Regions from separate parts of the Streptomyces sp. NPDC006283 genome, predicted to be linked through region 1. Evidence: riboswitches for the same ligand, from Rfam matches in the RefSeq annotation. Region 1 holds a riboswitch; the other holds the start of a gene.
What was found. Region 1 has a riboswitch for thiamine pyrophosphate ahead of thiO (glycine oxidase ThiO). Riboswitches for the same ligand answer to the same signal wherever they lie in the genome.
Positions count from the first base shown of each region.

Region 2: linked by a shared signal. The riboswitch ahead of thiC (phosphomethylpyrimidine synthase ThiC) and the one ahead of thiO (glycine oxidase ThiO) in region 1 are both predicted to bind thiamine pyrophosphate.

Region 1 covers NZ_JBEXRZ010000070.1:18,859-23,077, forward strand. Annotated here, with positions in the region: gene ABZ070_RS16965 (thiazole synthase) at 1-657, opposite strand, end outside; gene thiS (sulfur carrier protein ThiS) at 664-864, opposite strand; gene thiO (glycine oxidase ThiO) at 861-2,027, opposite strand; TPP riboswitch at 2,025-2,136, opposite strand; gene ABZ070_RS16980 (hypothetical protein) at 2,188-2,529, shown strand; gene ABZ070_RS16985 (FAD-dependent oxidoreductase) at 2,618-3,802, shown strand; gene ABZ070_RS16990 (Rv2175c family DNA-binding protein) at 3,846-4,211, shown strand.
Region 2 covers NZ_JBEXRZ010000013.1:61,221-65,439, forward strand. Annotated here, with positions in the region: gene ABZ070_RS05135 (PP2C family protein-serine/threonine phosphatase) at 1-34, shown strand, start outside; gene thiC (phosphomethylpyrimidine synthase ThiC) at 222-2,012, opposite strand; TPP riboswitch at 2,005-2,138, opposite strand; gene ABZ070_RS05145 (YibE/F family protein) at 2,158-3,537, shown strand; gene ABZ070_RS05150 (SsgA family sporulation/cell division regulator) at 3,563-3,997, opposite strand; gene ABZ070_RS05155 (IclR family transcriptional regulator C-terminal domain-containing protein) at 4,130-4,219, opposite strand, start outside.

The sequences.
Region 1 (4,219 bases):
CATCAGCTCCGGCTCCTGCGCCCGCGTCACCGCCGACGCCAGCATCACAGCCGCGCACCCCAGCTCCATCGCCAGCGCCGCGTCCGACGCCGTGCCGGCGCCCGCGTCCAGAATCACCGGCACGCCCGCCTGCTCGACGATCAACTGGAAGTTGTGGGGGTTGCGGATGCCGAGCCCGGAGCCGATCGGTGAGCCCAGCGGCATGATCGCGGCGCAGCCCACGTCCTCCAGCTTGTGCGCCAGCACCGGGTCGTCGTTCGTGTACGGCAGGACGGTGAAGCCGTCGTCGACGAGTGTTTCCGCCGCGTCCAGCAGCTCGACGCCGTCCGGCAGCAGCGTCCGCTCGTCCGCGACGACCTCGAGCTTGATCCAGTCGGTGCCCAGCGCCTCCCGTGCGAGACGCGCGGTGAGGACCGCCTCACCGGCGGTGAAACACCCGGCGGTGTTCGGCAGGACCCGGATGCCGAGCTTGTCCAGCACGGACAGGACGGAACCCTGAACGGTCGGATCGAGGCGCCGCATCGCGACGGTCGTCAGTTCCGTGCCGCTCGCGACGAGCGAGCGTTCGAGGACGTCGAGGCTGGGCGCCCCGCCGGTGCCCATGATCAGACGGGAGTCGAACGTGGTCTCCCCGATGGTGAAACGGTCGTCGGCCACGACGGATCAGCCTCCCTGCACTGCGGTGAGAACTTCGACACGGTCGCCGTCGCCGAGCGGGGTGCCGGCCCACCGGCTGCGCGGGACGACGGTCTCGTTGAGCGCCGCGGCGACTCCGGAGGGCGCCGCGGTGAGCGCGGCGACGACGGCGTCCAGGGTGGTGCTGTCGGCGAACTCTCGGACTTCGCCGTTGACAAAGACGTTCATGCGGGCTGCTCCTGGAGGACGGAAGAGAAGCGGCGGGGGGAGAAGGGCCGTGCCACCTCGGGCAGTTCGCCGCTCACCAGCGCGCCCGCCAGTGCGTCGCCGGTGACAGGTGTCAGCAGCACCCCGTTGCGGTAGTGCCCGGTGGCCAGCAGCAGGCCGGGCAGCTCGGTGAAGCCCAGCAGGGGCGCGTTGTCGGGGGAGCCGGGCCGCAGTCCGGCCTGCGTCTCGACGAGAGGCAGCTCCGTGATGCCGGGCACGAGCTCGTGCGCGTCGCGCAGCAGTTCGTACACCCCGCCCGCGGTGACCGTCGTGTCCCAGCCGAGCTCTTCGCTGGTCGCGCCGACCACCAGCTCGCCGTCCTTGCGTGGCACCAAATACACATGGCTGCCGCGCACCACCGCCCGTACGGTGCGCGAGAGGAACGGCGCGTAGGGGCGTGGCACGGTCAGCCGCAGAACCTGGCCCTTCACCGGCCGTACGGGCGGAAGTACGTCCGCCGGTACGCCCTCCAGCCGTCCGCTCATGCTTCCCCCGGCCAACACGACCTGCCCCGCGGCGAGTTCGCCGCCGTCGGCGAGTACGGCTCCGGCCGCCCGGTCGGCGGCCACCACCAGCCGCTCCACCCAGGTGCGGCGGAAGTCCACACCGGCCCGCTCGCAGGCGACGACGAGCGCGGCGGTCAGCCGGCGCGGGTCGACCTGGTGGTCGCCGTCCACCCGCAGCCCGCCGCGTACGCCGGGTGCCAGCATCGGCTCGAGGCGGCGGCACTCACGGCCCGTGAGCCACTCGGACTCGAGTCCCGAGCGGTGCTGCAGGGCGTGCAGTTCGCGCAGATGCGCGCGGTCGTCGGCGTCGAGGGCGACGGCGAGCGTGCCGCAGGAGCGGTACCCGACCTGCCGGCCGCTCGCTTCCTCGAGTTCCGCGACGAAGGCCGGGTAGCGGCGGGCGGACTCGAGGTTGAGCCCGAGCAGGGTCTGCTCGCCGTAGTGGAGTTCGGTGACGGCGGCCAGCATCCCGGCCGCGACCTGAGCGGCCCCGCCGCCCGGTTCGGGGTCCGCGACGGTCACGCTCAGCCCGCGCTGCGCTGCGCGCCAGGCCGTGACCAGACCGATGATCCCGCCCCCTATGACAAGGACGTCAGGGGTGCGTCGAGTACGAGACATGGGCGTCCAGCCCCTCCCTTCGCCGGCATGACCCGGATCAGGTTCGTACGGTCGGAGGCCGCCAGCCTCCCTCTCAGCCCGGTGCGTCCGGGCTCCCGCGAGTGCCTTACGGTGGCCACCCTAACCTCCCGCCCCGACACGCAGTAAGGGAGCCGCAGCAGTGGCCAGGACGCTCGACGGACTCGTTCTCTCACCGGTCGCCGACCAGGCTCCGGGCCAGGTCGGCACCCGGACCCGGTTCACGTACCACGAGGAGCGGGGCCGGATCTGGGCCGAGTACGAGGGCGGTGACGTGGTCCGCGGACACCTCGTGGGCACCCGGGAGGGCGACCGTCTCGACTTCCGTTATGTGCAGTTGAAGACGGACGGCGCCACCTCCTCGGGGCACTGCGTCTCCACGGTCGTGGACCTTCCGGACGGCCGTGTGCGCCTGGAGGAGACCTGGGAGTGGGAGTCCCAGGAGGGCAGCGGGACGAGCGTGGTGGAGGAGCTGCCTTCCTGACTCTCTGTCAGGTACGTAAGGTGTGCGGGTGGACGAACGGCAGCAGCAGACAGCGCCGCGGCGGCGCGTGGTGATCGTCGGCGCGGGCATGGCGGGAGTGCAGACCGCGGTCGCGCTCCGGGAGCAGGGCTTCACCGGCCCGGTCACCGTGATCGGCGCCGAGCCGCACCAGCCGTACGACCGGCCGCCGCTGTCCAAGGCGATCCTGCTCGGCAAGGCGGAGGACTCGGCCTTCGACATCGACTTCGAGGCCCTCGGCGTCGAGCTGCGCCTGGGCGTCGAGGTCACCGGCGTGCGCACTTGCGCGCACGAGGTGGACACCGCGGCCGGCCCCGTCCCGTACGACGTCCTGGTCCTCGCCACCGGCGCGGAGCCCGTCACGCTGCCCGGTACCCGGGGCGTACCGGGCGTCCATCTGCTGCGCACCCTCGACGACGCCGCCCGGCTGCGGCCCCTGCTCACCGAGCAGCACGACATCGTCGTGGTCGGCGCGGGCTGGATCGGCGCGGAGTTCGCGACCGCGGCCCGTCAGGCCGGCTGCGCCGTCACCGTCGTCGAGGCCGCCGACCGCCCGCTCGCCGGCACCATGCCCGCGGAGGTCGCCGCCCCGATGGCCGCCTGGTACGGGCAGTACGGGGCGGAACTCGTCACCGGCGCCCGTGTGGCCACCGTCGAGCCGGGCGCCGTGGTCCTGGCCGGGGGCCGCAGGATTCCCGCCGGCGCCGTCGTCGTCGGTATCGGGGCACGGCCCGCCACGGGCCTGCTCGAGGGCTCCGGCATCGAGCTCGGCCCGGACGGTTCGGTCGTCGCGGACCGCCACCTGCGTGCCTCCGCGCCCGATGTGTACGCCGTCGGAGACTGCGCCTCCTACCCGTCCGGCCGCTACGGCGAGCGGCTGCTGGTGCATCACTGGGACAACGCGCTCCAGGGACCGCGCACCGTCGCGGCGAACATCGTCACGCACGCGGCCGGGGAGCCCGGCCCGGCCGCCGAGGTGTACGACCCGGTGCCGTACTTCTGGTCGGAGCAGTTCGGCCGGTTCGTCCAGTACGCGGGCCACCACGCCGCCGCCGACGACCTGCTGTGGCGGGGCCGGCCCCACGAGGACACCTGGTCGGTGCTGTGGCTGCGCGGAGAGGTGCTGGTGGCGCTGCTCGCCGTCGGCAGGGCCCGTGACCTGGCCCAGGGCCGCAGGCTGATCCTGGCGGGGGCGGCGCTGGATCGGGAGCGGGCCGCCGACCCGTCCGTCCCTCTGAAGGCGGCGGCACGGTAGGTCCCGGCTACCGACTGTCGGTCCCGGATGGCAGGCTTGTCCTGTGACCGAGATTGACGCAAAGATCGATGCTCTCGTCCCCGCCTGGCTCTACCTGCCCGACATCGCGGAAATGCTCGATGTCGAGGTGACGCGTGTGCGCCAGCTGGTCAAGGAGGGCCAGCTGATCGCCGTGCGCCGCGGTGAGAACCGTGCGCTGCAGGTGCCTGCCGCCTTCATCGACGGCAGCAAGGTGGTCAAGGGTCTCGCAGGGACCCTGACGCTCCTGCGGGACGACGGCTTCAACGACGAAGAGATGCTGGAGTGGCTCTTCACTCCGGACCCGACCCTGCCGGGCACCCCTGCCCAGGCGCTCGGGGAGAATCGCGGCACGGAGGTGAAGCGCCGGGCCCAGGCGCTCGCCGTCTGACGCCACGG
Region 2 (4,219 bases), on a different contig from region 1:
GGGCGCCGCCGACCACCTCGTCATCCTGGAGTGAGCCGATAGCCGCCCCATCGTTGACGGAGCGGTCCCGCGAACGCGTCGATCGGCGCCGGTGACCGGTGGCCCAGGCAGAGGTCGCCGCCCGGGCCGTGTCACCAGGACGTGTCCTGCCGCAGCGCGGTTCGTGAGAGACGACAGCGTCCCCCGGCGCGTATGCCGAGGGACGCTGAGACGTCAGAAGATTAGTCCGCAATAGGCAGGTAGACGTGGTGCCCCGCCTCCGCGAACTCCTTCGACTTGGCGAGCATGCCCGCTCGAACCTCATCGTCGCTGGCCACACCGCGATCGGGAGCGAACTGCTCTGTGATGCTTCTACTGATCTTCATCGAGCAGAACTTCGGACCGCACATCGAGCAGAAGTGCGCGGTCTTCGCCGGCTCTGCGGGCAGCGTCTCGTCGTGGAACTCCCTGGCCGTGTCCGGATCGAGGGCCAGATTGAATTGGTCCTCCCACCGGAACTCGAAACGTGCGTCCGACAACGCGTCGTCCCACTCCTGGGCGCCCGGGTGCCCCTTGGCGAGGTCCGCGGCATGGGCGGCGATCTTGTACGTGATGACGCCGGTCTTGACGTCGTCACGGTCCGGCAGGCCCAAGTGCTCCTTGGGCGTGACGTAGCAGAGCATTGCGGTACCCCACCAGGCGATCATGGCCGCCCCGATGCCTGACGTGATGTGGTCGTAGGCGGGCGCCACGTCCGTGGTGAGGGGGCCGAGCGTGTAGAACGGCGCCTCCTCGCAGATCTCCTGCTGGAGGTCGATGTTCTCCTTGATCTTGTGCATCGGGACATGGCCCGGGCCCTCGATCATCGTCTGCACGTTGTGGCGCTTGGCAATGGTGTTGAGCTCACCGAGCGTCCTCAACTCGGCGAACTGCGCCTCGTCGTTGGCATCCGCGATCGAACCGGGGCGCAGCCCGTCGCCGAGGGAGTACGTCACGTCGTAGGCGGCGAGGATCTCGCAGAGCTCCTCGAAGTTCTCGTACAGGAACGACTCCTTGTGGTGCGCCAGGCACCAGGCCGCCATGATCGAGCCGCCGCGCGAGACGATGCCGGTCTTGCGCCGGGCCGTCAGCGGCACATAGCGCAGCAGCACTCCGGCGTGGACCGTCATGTAGTCGACGCCCTGCTCGGCCTGCTCGATGACCGTGTCCTTGTAGACGTCCCAGGTCAGGTCCTCGGCCTTGCCGTCCACCTTCTCCAGCGCCTGGTACAGCGGCACCGTGCCGATCGGGACGGGGGAGTTGCGCAGCACCCACTCGCGGGTGGTGTGGATGTTGCGGCCGGTGGAGAGGTCCATGACCGTGTCGGCACCCCAGCGGGTCGCCCAGGTCATCTTCTCGACCTCCTCCTCGATGGAGGACGTGACCGCGGAGTTGCCGATGTTCGCGTTGACCTTCACCAGGAAACGCTTACCGATGATCATCGGCTCGATCTCCGGGTGGTTCACGTTCGCCGGCAGCACGGCCCGGCCGGCCGCGATCTCCTCCCGCACCACTTCGGGGGAGACGTTCTCGCGGATGGCGACGTACTCCATCTCCGGCGTGATCTCGCCACGGCGGGCGTACGCGAGCTGTGTCACCGCCTGCCCGTCGCGGCCACGGCGGGGCTGGCGCGGGCGTCCCGGGAAGACGGCGTCGAGGTTGCGCAGCCCCCCGCGCGGCGAGGTGTGCTTGATCCCGTCGTCCTCCGGCCGGACCGGCCGCCCCGCGTACTCCTCGGTGTCGCCGCGGCCGATGATCCAGTTCTCCCGTAGCGGCGGCAGCCCGCGGCGGACGTCGGTGTCGACGTTCGGGTCGGTATACGGGCCGGACGTGTCGTACAGCGTGACGTCCTTGCCATTGGTGAGATGCACCTTGCGCACCGGCACGCGGAGGTCGGGGCGCGATCCCTCGACGTATCCCTTGTGCCAGCCGATGGACTTCCCGGCCTCGTCGTTCTGGTTCGAGGCAGGCGTGCGTGCGTCCGATACGGTCATGAGACCTACTCCCTACGCCGGCATTACCCGGTAACAGGTTCGGCGGTCGGCGCAGCTGGTCCCGTACGGATGTACGAAGGTCAGCGCCCTCTCAGCCCGGTGCTCCGAGCTCCCGCGTGTGCAAAGGTGCCACCACGCTAGCGTCATGTCTGGCGCGCTGAACAGAGGGCCCCCGGCTTCTTGCGATGATCGACCCGTGACCTCATCGCCACAGTCCCCAGAACCGCACGGCCAGGCCCACGGCCATGGGCACAGTCACGGACCCGCCGCCCCGGTGTCCCGGCACCTACGAAGGGTCATCGCAGCCGTACTGATCCCCTTCGCGACAGCCGTCCTCGTCGGGCTCGCGGTGCTGTGGCCGGGAGGCGCGCCCGGCCACGAACGCACCGGCGTCGGCTTCGACCGGCAGACCGAGCAGGGCAAGGTGGTGCGCGTCGAGAAGGTCGACTGCAAGGACGTCAACGCCGCACAGGTCCCACCGACCGGCGACACCTCCACGCCCCAGGGACGCGAGGCCGTGGCCGCGCAGCAGGGCCGGTGCGCCAGGGCGACCGTCGAGGTCACGAGCGGCAAGGACAAGGGCCGGACCTTCGTCGAGATCGTGCAGCCGGACGCACCACGGCAGTTGAGCGAGGGACAGGGCGTCGTCGTCGCGTACGCCCCCGACGCTCCTCGCGATCTGCAGTACTCGGTGACGGACGTGGACCGTGAGTTCCCCATGGCACTGCTCGCGGGGATCTTCGCCCTCGCGGTGGTGCTCGTGGGCCGGATGCGCGGAGTGATGGCCCTGATCGCGCTGGCGGTCTCGTTCGCCGTGCTGACGCTGTTCATCCTGCCGGCGATCCTGCAGGGCTCGGATCCGCTGATCGTCGCGGTGGTCGGGGCGAGCGCCATCATGCTGATCGCGTTGTACATGTGCCATGGGGTGACGGCGCGCACCTCGGTCGCGGTGCTCGGCACCCTGATCTCGCTTCTGCTGATCGGGCTGCTGGGTTCCCTGTTCATCGGCTGGGCAAGCCTGAGCGGGAACACGGACGACAACACCGGCCTCATCCACGGCCTGTACCCGGGCATCGACATGAGCGGTCTGCTGCTGGCCGGCGTCATCATCGGCTCCCTCGGCGTCCTCGACGATGTGACGGTGACCCAGACCTCGGCCGTCTGGGAACTGCATCAGGCCGACCCGGGCATGGGTCCGCGCGCCCTCTACCGCGCCGCGATCCGCATCGGCCGCGACCACATCGCCTCGGTCGTCAACACGCTCGTACTCGCCTACGCGGGCGCCGCGTTGCCCCTGCTGCTGCTTTTCTCGATCGCGCAGTCGGGCGTGGGCGCCGTGGCCACCAGCGAACTGGTGGCGGAGGAGATCGTACGGACCCTGGTGGGCTCGATCGGCCTGGTCGCCTCCGTACCGGTGACCACCGTCCTTGCCGCCCTGGTGGTCTCGGCCGACCGTCCGCAGCCCGCAGAGGAACCGGCCGGGTCACCAATTCTGGGCGGCAGGGGGCGGCGGCGAAAGAAGTGAGTGCACGAGCCGCACCGATGGGGCGTCAGCCGGCGTTCTCCTCGGCCAGGATGCGTCCGAGCGCCTCTTCCAGACTCACTTCGCAGTCACCCAAGGAGAGCTCCTGACCGATCGGCACCAGCTTGTCCGTACGGTCGAGGAAGGCCACGAGCGGTGCCGCGCCCGCGCGGAACAACGCCGAGTCGGCGCCGACCCGAAGCCGGATACGAACGTCCGACAGACTTTCGGGACCGACGGGCGCGATGTGCACATCCCCGTCCCCGCTCGGCCCGTTGATCCCGTCGAGCAGCAACTCCCGCCCGAATGCCCAGGTCACAGGTGCGTCGCCGGGAAGGTGAAAGGTCATCCGCACCGCGTACGGATCCCAGGTCTCGTAACCCAGCTCCACCGGAATCCGGAAGGAGAGCTCCTCGGAGACGAGGAAGCTCATCAGTACCTCGGCCTGGACCGACTCGCGCATCACATACCCCGCAGTAATGAAGCAATGAATGAACCCGTGCTGGCAAAGCAAGAAAACGGCCAGGAACGATCCCCCTAGGCCCTCTTGACGTAATCGTCCTCGAAGCGCTAGCAGATCACAAGGAGTGATATTTCAGATACTGATAGAGAAGGCAAGTGACCCCAACAGCCCACCGATTCCGTTCCTCAGCTGCTCCACCGCAGGGAGCAATCTGGCTTCCTG